Regions from separate parts of the Rhizobium sp. KDH_Rht_773_N genome, predicted to be linked through region 2. Evidence: predicted binding sites of a transcription regulator. Region 2 holds the regulator's gene; the other holds the start of a gene.
What was found. Region 2 encodes LexA, which represses DNA repair genes until DNA is damaged. Its sites were predicted from a motif close to TGTTCNNNNTGTGTTCNG; they were not measured.

Region 1 (4,274 bases), 300 kb from region 2:
CATATAGGCCGTCTGGTAGGAGACGATGGCGTAGGCGGCGGCGTGCGACTTGTTGAAGCCGTAGTTAGCGAACTTCGCCAGCAGTTCGAAAATGTTGTCGGCCTGCGGCTTGGAGACGCCGTTCTTGACCGCGCCGTCAACGAAACGTTCGCGCTGCTGGTCCATTTCGGCCTTGATCTTCTTACCCATGGCGCGGCGCAGAAGATCGGCTTCGCCGAGCGAATAGCCCGACAGGACCTGGGCGATCTGCATCACCTGTTCCTGGTAGACGATAACGCCCTGCGTTTCCTTGAGAAGATGGTCGATCATCGGATGGATCGATTCCAGCTCTTCGTCGCCATGCTTGCGGGCATTGTAGGTCGGGATGTTCTCCATCGGACCGGGGCGATAGAGGGCGACCAGCGCGATAATGTCTTCGATGCAGTCCGGTTTCATGCCGATCAGCGCCTTGCGCATGCCGGCACTTTCAACCTGGAACACGCCGACGGTTTCGCCGCGCGACAGCATCTCGTAGGTCTTCTTGTCATCGAGCGGGATCTTGGCGAGATCCACCTCGATGCCGCGCTTCTTGCAGAAATCGACGGCGACCTTCAGCACGGTCAGGGTCTTCAGGCCGAGGAAGTCGAACTTGACGAGGCCGGCCTGCTCCACCCACTTCATGTTGAACTGCGTGACCGGCATGTCGGAGCGCGGATCGCGGTACATCGGCACGAGCTTCGACAGCGGGCGGTCGCCGATCACGATGCCGGCGGCGTGGGTCGAGGCGTGGCGATAGAGGCCTTCGATCTTCTGGGCAATGTCGAGCAGCCGGGCGACGACGGGCTCCTTGGCCGCTTCTTCCTGCAGCTTCGGTTCTTCCTCGATCGCCTTCGACAGCGGCGTCGGGTTTGCCGGGTTGTTCGGCACCAGCTTGCAGATCTTGTCGACCTGGCCATAGGGCATTTCCAGCACGCGGCCGACATCGCGCAATGCGGCGCGCGCCTGCAGCGAACCGAAGGTGATGATCTGCGCCACCTGCTCGCGCCCATATTTGCGCTGCACGTAGCGGATCACCTCTTCGCGGCGGTCCTGGCAGAAGTCGATATCGAAGTCGGGCATCGAGACGCGTTCCGGATTGAGGAAGCGTTCGAAGAGCAGCGAGAAGCGCAGCGGATCGACGTCGGTAATCGTCAGCGCATAGGCGACCAGCGAGCCGGCGCCCGAGCCGCGGCCGGGACCGACCGGGATGTCGTGCTGCTTGGCCCATTTGATGAAGTCCGAAACGATCAGGAAGTAGCCGGGGAACTTCATGCGCTCGATAACGCTGAGTTCGAATTCCAGCCGTTCGCGATAGTCCTTCTCCTCGTAGCCAGCCGACATGCCAAGCGTCGCCAGGCGCATGTCCAGCCCCTCCTGCGCCTGCCGGCGAAGCTCTAGCGCCTCGGCGCGTTCTGCCTCTTCCGGATCGGCGGTGGCGCCGGTGAAGCGCGGCAGGATCGGTTTGCGCGTCTTCAGCACGAAGGAGCAGCGCCTTGCGATCTCGACCGTATTGTCCAGCGCCTCCGGCAGATCGGCGAAGAGCTTTTCCATCTCGGCACGGCTTTTCAGGTAGTGATCCGGCGAGAGACGGAAGCGGCTGTCATCGGAAACGATGGCGTTGTGAGCGACCGCCATCAGCGCGTCATGCGCGTCGTAATCGTCGCGCGTCGGGAAGAAGGCCTCGTTGGTCGCGACCAGCGGCAGGTCGTGCTTGTAAGCAAGGCCGATGACCTTCTGTTCATGGCGCCTGTCGTAAGTCCCGTGCCGCTGCAGCTCGACATAGAGCCGATCGCCGAAGATGCGCTTCAACGTCAGCAGCCGCGTCTCCGCCGGGCCGGCATGGCCGTCCTTCAGCGGCATGTCGACCGGGCCTGTCGCGGCGCCGGTGAGCGCGATCAGCCCATCCGTGCCGATCTCCTCCAGCCAGGAGGAGCGGATATGGACGGTCGAGTTGCCTTCGCCGCTGAGATAGGCGCGGCTGACAAGGTCGACCAGCCGCTCGTAGCCAGCATCGGTCGCCGACAGAAGCACGATGGAAGGCAGCTTGACGAGCGCCTGCTGACCACCCCGCCGTTCGGTTTCGAGACCGTCTTCCATGTCGATCGACACCTGGCAGCCGATGATCGGCTGCAGGCCCTCGTCCATCGCCTTCTGGGAAAATTCCAGGGCGACGAAGAGATTGTTGGTATCGGTGATGGCGATCGCCGGCTGGCTGTCGCCGGAGGCCTTGTAGAGGATCTTCTTGAGAGGCAATGCGCCTTCGAGCAGCGAATAGGCGGAATGAACCCTCAGATGAACGAAGCCCGGCTTTCCGCCGATCGCACCCTGTTCCGCATCCGCCATGACATGCCCTTCCAACCGCCTCAATGAAGAGCGCGCATTGTCGGCATTGAAGGCGATTCTGTCCAGAAAAAGTCCCGCTTCAGGACCGCATGGCAGCCATGCGGTCCCCCGAATTCTTACATTGCCATGACGATCAGCGAGAAGCTGGCGATGAACATTGCGATGGAGGTGAATGCTGCGATATCACGGATCATGTCAGTCATTTGGCTCTCCTTTGCTCTTATGTTTTTAATTTGTTCCATGTATGTTCTGTTGTCAACAGGATTCCCTCCCGCTTCCGCGGGACATGGTTAACGTCGGAGCAGAGAGACGATGGACGTTCTGGAACTCAATGGCTTCATAGTCGAAGCCAAATCGCAGACCTATGTCGCCGGCGCCAAGGCGCAGCCTTCCTATCGGATCGGTGCCCATGACCTCGGCTACAAGCGCGGCATCTGGCGCTATCTCGACAGCTATTTCGGCGGCACGGATTTTGCCGGTCAGGAAGTCGTGTGGCTGGAGGAAAAGCCGGTCTGGGCCATGAACTATTTCGGGCGGATCATCGAGCCCGACATCATCGATGCGACGGTCGCCGGCAGCATCATCCGCGCCGCCCTGTCACAGCTCTACAGGCAGGGCCGCTTCCTCGGCGGCATGGTCTTCGATCACACGCTCGGCCACTATGTCGATACGAGCGAAGGCGATTGCACGCATTTTCGCGGGCACGAATTCATCGAGGTGGGTGGCCGGAAGGCTTACGAGCTCGATTATCGCGGCGGCCTGATCGTCGCCTGAAGATCAGAAATCCACGACCTTGCCGTCGGAGATCGTCACGCGCCGGTCCATGCGCCGGGCAAGCTCGTGATTGTGGGTGGCGATCAGCGCGGCGAGGCCGGACTGGCGCACCAGCGCTTCGAGCGCGTCGAAGACGTAGTTGGCGGTTTCGGGGTCGAGATTGCCGGTCGGCTCGTCGGCCAGAAGCAGGCTCGGCGCATTGGCAACGGCACGGGCGATAGCCACACGCTGCTGCTCGCCGCCGGAAAGCTCCGCCGGCCGGTGCGTGCCGCGATGGCCGATGCGCATATAGTCCAGAAGCATCTTTGCCCGCTCGCTCGCCTCTTTCCACGAGAGGCCGGCGATGAGCTGCGGCATCATGATGTTTTCCTGCGCGGAGAATTCCGGCAGCAGGTGGTGGAACTGATAGACGAAACCGATCTCGCTGCGGCGGATCGCCGTGCGCTTCTCGTCGGAGAGGCCGTCACAGGGGCGGCCGTTGACCGTCACCTCGCCGCCATCGGGATGTTCCAGCAGGCCCGCGACATGCAAAAGCGTCGATTTGCCCGTGCCGGACGGCGCCACCAGCGCCACCATCTCGCCGCTCGTCAGCGAAAAATCCGCGCCCTTGAGGATGGTCAGCAGCGTTTCGCCCTGTCCGTAGTGGCGCTCGACGCCCGAGAGCTTGAGAACGACGTTGCGTTTCATGAATGCGGCATTCCTTGGATTGGGCCTTGAACGTGGCCTGTGGCACGGCCTTATTCGTAACGAAGGGCCTGGACGGGGTCGAGGCGGGAGGCGCGCCAGGCCGGAAAGATCGTTGCGATGAAGGAGAGCGTCAGCGCCATGACGACGACGGAGACCGTTTCGCTGATATCCATTTCCGCCGGCAGCTGGCTCAGGAAATAGAGCTGCGGATCGAAGAGCACCGTGCCCGATACCCAGGAGAAGAACTGGCGGATGGATTCGATGTTGATGCAGACGACGACGCCGAGCAGCACACCGGCGATCGTGCCGACAATGCCGATCGCAGCCCCGGTCATGAAGAAGATGCGCATGATGGCGCCGGAACTGGCGCCCATCGTGCGCAGGATGGCGATGTCGCTGCCCTTGTCCTTCACCAGCATGATGAGGCCGGAAATGATGTTGAGCGCGGCGAC
Region 2 (4,274 bases):
CCGGTTGCCGCCATGATCGGCAGCGAGCGCATGTCGGAAACCAGGGTGTTGTAGCCGAAGGAGGCGCCGCGCTCGCACAGAAGAACGTTTGGATTGCCGCTCTGGTTCAGCTTGCCGAGCACGTTCTTCATGTCCCAGGGGGCCAGGAACTGGCCTTTCTTGACGTTGATGACGCGGCCGGTCCTTGCCGCGGCCACCAGAAGATCCGTCTGGCGGGACAGGAAAGCCGGTATCTGCAGGACATCGACGACCTTGGCCACCTCGGCGCATTGTTCTTCCGTATGGATGTCCGTCAGAACCGGAATGCCGAGTTCCTTTTTCAGGTCGGCGAAGACCTCCAACCCCTTCTCAAGGCCCACACCGCGCTTGCTCGACAGCGAGGAACGGTTCGCCTTGTCGAAGGACGTCTTGTAGACGAGCCCGATGCCGAGCTTGGCGCAGAGTTCCTTCAAGGTACCGGCAACCATGAACGCGTGGTCGCGGCTTTCCAGTTCGCAAGCGCCGGCAATCAGCGACAGGCGACCGGTATTGGAAAAAGTAACCTTGCCGGCGCCCTCGCCGACCGTCACCACGGAGTTCGTATTGGTGCTCATGATCTTTCCTCGAAGGCGAAGAGCGTGCCCTGCCCGGGCGCCGGCTTCACCAGAATTCGGTTGGCCTTGCGTGTGTATGTGACCCCGTTAGCAGCCAAATGCGCTTCTGTCACGGCCAGATCGCCGACCGCAAAGAGGATTGCCCGTCCACGCAGGCCGCGATCGGTATCGGGCGTCACCAGATCGTAATAGGCCTCCAGTCCTTCAGGCGTCATCAGGCTGATCTTCGCATTGGCGGTGGCAATCTGCAGCCCGAAGCCCGTGTCGTCAGCTGACACGACCCTCGCGACCGATCGGACGAAAACACCGAAGGCGTTCGGCTCCGGCGCAGCCAGGGCAATTTCGGCAATACCCGTGACACCATTGGCATGCGTTTCCAATACGGCGCGATCGGCGGGCAACGGGTTCACGCGCTCGACGGCAAAGAGGAGGAAATCCGGCGCCCGGAGATCGGCGGCGAAGGCGAGCCGGAAGCCGGCAACACTTTCTGCGCCATCTGGCATTCTCACCGGACGCTCGAACTGCAGCAGCGAACCGGCGCTGATGCCGGCCTCGACGAATCGGGCATGTTCTCGCCTTGCATCGCCGGTGGCGAAGGCAATCGCGGAAAGGCCCTCGTCGCCGCAACGGAAGCGGAATGCCTGGTCACGGGCGGCAAAGACGTTGCCGCGACGCGCCGCCTGCTCGCTCTCCGCAACGCTCGCGACGCCCAAAGGCTCAAGATAGGTTTTGTCGGCAAAGAACACGCAGGCATTTTCCGTGCCGAAGGGATGGCGGGCATCAGGCGCGACCGTGAAACCCAGCTTGCCCAGCCTTTCGCGGGCAAGGTCGATATCCGTCACCGGCAAGACGAGATGATCGATCGGAAGCCTGTCTTTGCGCATCGGGTTCCCTCCAGCAATGACAAGGAGATGTGCTTCAGCAGGCCTTGCGAGGCAAGGGCGCGAAGGCGCAAGGGCCGCGAAAAATAAAATTCTCGACAGAATGAACAGAAGTTTTACGAAAATTTAGCCACTTGCGGAACACATATGGAACATATAGTGTCCGTTCTGGATTTGTTTCAAGACTGGGGTTACACGCCATGCTCACGCGCAAACAACAGGAACTCCTTCTTTTCATTCACGAAAGGATGAAGGAGTCAGGCGTTCCGCCGTCTTTCGACGAGATGAAGGACGCCCTGGATCTGGCCTCGAAATCCGGTATTCACCGGCTGATCACGGCACTCGAGGAACGCGGCTTCATTCGCCGGCTTCCGAACCGGGCGCGAGCGCTCGAAGTCATCAAACTGCCGGAAGCCTACAGCCCGAGCCTGCAACCCCGCCGCGGCTTTTCGCCGAGCGTCATCGAGGGCAGTCTCGGCAAGCCGCAGCCTGTGGCGCCTCCCGCCTCGGCCAAGCCGGCACCTGCCGCCGACAACGGCAATTCGGTCTCCGTTCCCGTCATGGGGCGCATCGCCGCCGGCGTGCCGATCTCGGCGATCCAGAACAATACGCATGACATCACGGTTCCGACCGATATGCTCGGCTCCGGCGAACATTATGCGCTGGAAGTTCGCGGCGATTCGATGATCGAAGCCGGCATTTTCGATGGCGACACGGTCATCATCCGCAATGGCAGCACGGCCAATCCCGGCGATATCGTCGTTGCACTCGTCGATGACGAGGAAGCGACGCTCAAGCGCTTCCGCCGCAAGGGCGCATCGATTGCGCTCGAGGCTGCAAACCCGGCTTACGAGACCCGCATTTTCCCGCCGGATCGCGTCAAGGTTCAGGGCAAGCTCGTCGGCCTCATTCGCCGCTATCACTGACCGGTGACAGGCCGGCGTCCGCGAATGTATTGCTTCGCCAGTCATAGGCGCGGTGACGCATCCAGGGGCGCTGCAACGTGTCGAATGCGGTGGTGGCCTCGACTCCGTCGGCTGTGAACCGAAGTTCGACGGAACCTGTCCTGCGCAACGTTTCGCCGGTAAAGAGCAGCGCGCCGGAACGGCAGCGGTCGAAGCGCAGCCGGACGGGGGTCACGACAATATCGGCCGTATCGCAGGCCGGCCCGAGATGGGCGGCATTGTCGACGACGGTCAGCCTCTTTCCGTTGGCGAGCGCGACGCTGCACCAGGCGCCCTTCAGGCAGGAGAAACGCGAGGGAGGGCCGGTGTCGGCTGCCTGTCGCATCGCCTCTCTGGCTTCATTCTGCTGATCCGGCGAAAGCTGCAACCGTTTGCCGTCAGGCGCGGCGGGCGCCTTGGCGGCTTGGAGCATTACCGGCTTGCGGTGCTCTTCGAGGGCAAGCGCCCGCTGCCATTGTTCGAAGATGAAGGCGGGCGGCTTCTCACGGTTTGAAGCCATCGCCTCTCCATCGACTATGGCAACGAGTCCGCCATCCTCTGAGATGGCGATATCGGGCGCCGCACCGGACGGGAGAACGGCCACAGCAAGCGTGGAGACCGCGACAATTGCTGTTCCCATGTGCCGCAGCCCCGTTCTGAGCAGCGTCAGCAGCAGAAAGCCGGAGACGGCTGTCGGGAAATACCAGCCGGGCAAGCGGCCGATATCTATATTGCCGCCCCACCCCGCGATCGCCTTGGCGATCGTGATCACCAGATCGAGCCCGAAGCCTGCCACCTGCCACAGCCAGCCGTCCAGGCCGAAGGGCATCAGCAGCATTGCCAGCATGCCCGCCGGCATGACGATGAAGGAAATGACCGGCATGGCCGCAAGATTTGCCGGCAGGCCATAGGCCGTCAGGCGGTGGAAATGCTCGATCGAAAACAGTGCCGTCGAGAAGCCGCCGATCAGCGACGTCAGGAAAACGCCGCCGAAGAAGCTGCCAACCATGGAGATCGGCTTCATGATCGGCAGCCTGGCAAGAGCGTTCTCACGCATCGGCCGCCGCTTCCAGAGATCGTAGCCGGCGACAAGTGCGAGCGTGGCGGCAAAGGACATCTGGAAGCTTGGTCCCAGCACTTCCGATGGCGAGACAGCGAGGATCACGAGAGCGGACAGCGCCACGTTTCTAAGGCTGATCGATGGCCGGTCGAAGAAGACGGCGACCAGCATGATCGCCATCATGATGAAGGCGCGTTCGGCGGAGACGGCAAAACCCGAGATCAGATAGTAGGCGGTTACCGCAGCGAGCGCGCCGGCGGCCGCGATCTTCTTGGTCGGCCACGCCTGGGCAATGCCGGGAAACAGGCTGAGGACGACACGCAGGCCGACGAAGAAGATGCCGGCGGAGAGCGCCATATTGAGGCCGGAGATTGCGATAATGTGGGCAAGGCCGGATTGCCGCAACGCTTCCGTCGTTTCATCCGAGATCGCGCGTCTCTCGTCGGTGACAAGGGAGGCGGCAAAGGCCCCGGTGTCGCCGGGCAGGGTGGAGCGGATCCGATCGCCGATGCCGCTTCTCAGGCGATAGAGCCACTCCAGGACGGCCTCATCGAGCGAGCCTGCCTGCTCCGACTGTTCCGCCACCTTTTTCGGCGCCCCATAGAAGAAGCCGTTGGCGCCAATGCGGTCGAAATAGGCGCTGAAGGCAAAATCGTTGAGATGGGGGAGCGCCGGCCCCGCCGGAGGCGTCAGCCGCGCCCTGCCCTCGATGATGTCGCCGAGTTCGAAGGGCCGGGCCGCGCCACGCGCCAGCACGGAGACGCGTTCGGGCGGACGCCTGATCTCGGGTGCGCTT

Region 1: a site for LexA is predicted at 2,596-2,613, ahead of ACU8HS_RS01735 (DUF5680 domain-containing protein). Genes of this name have one in related genera too.

What each region holds. Positions count from the first base shown of each region.
Region 1 is NZ_CM129525.1:328,326-332,599, forward strand. Features, by position in the region: gene dnaE (DNA polymerase III subunit alpha) at 1-2,361, opposite strand, end outside; gene ACU8HS_RS01735 (DUF5680 domain-containing protein) at 2,674-3,135, shown strand; gene ACU8HS_RS01740 (ABC transporter ATP-binding protein) at 3,139-3,822, opposite strand; gene ACU8HS_RS01745 (lipoprotein-releasing ABC transporter permease subunit) at 3,873-4,274, opposite strand, start outside.
Region 2 is NZ_CM129525.1:32,854-37,127, forward strand. Features, by position in the region: gene kdsA (3-deoxy-8-phosphooctulonate synthase) at 1-593, opposite strand, end outside; gene ACU8HS_RS00180 (VOC family protein) at 590-1,477, opposite strand; gene lexA (transcriptional repressor LexA) at 1,675-2,400, shown strand; gene ACU8HS_RS00190 (ComEC/Rec2 family competence protein) at 2,381-4,274, opposite strand, start outside.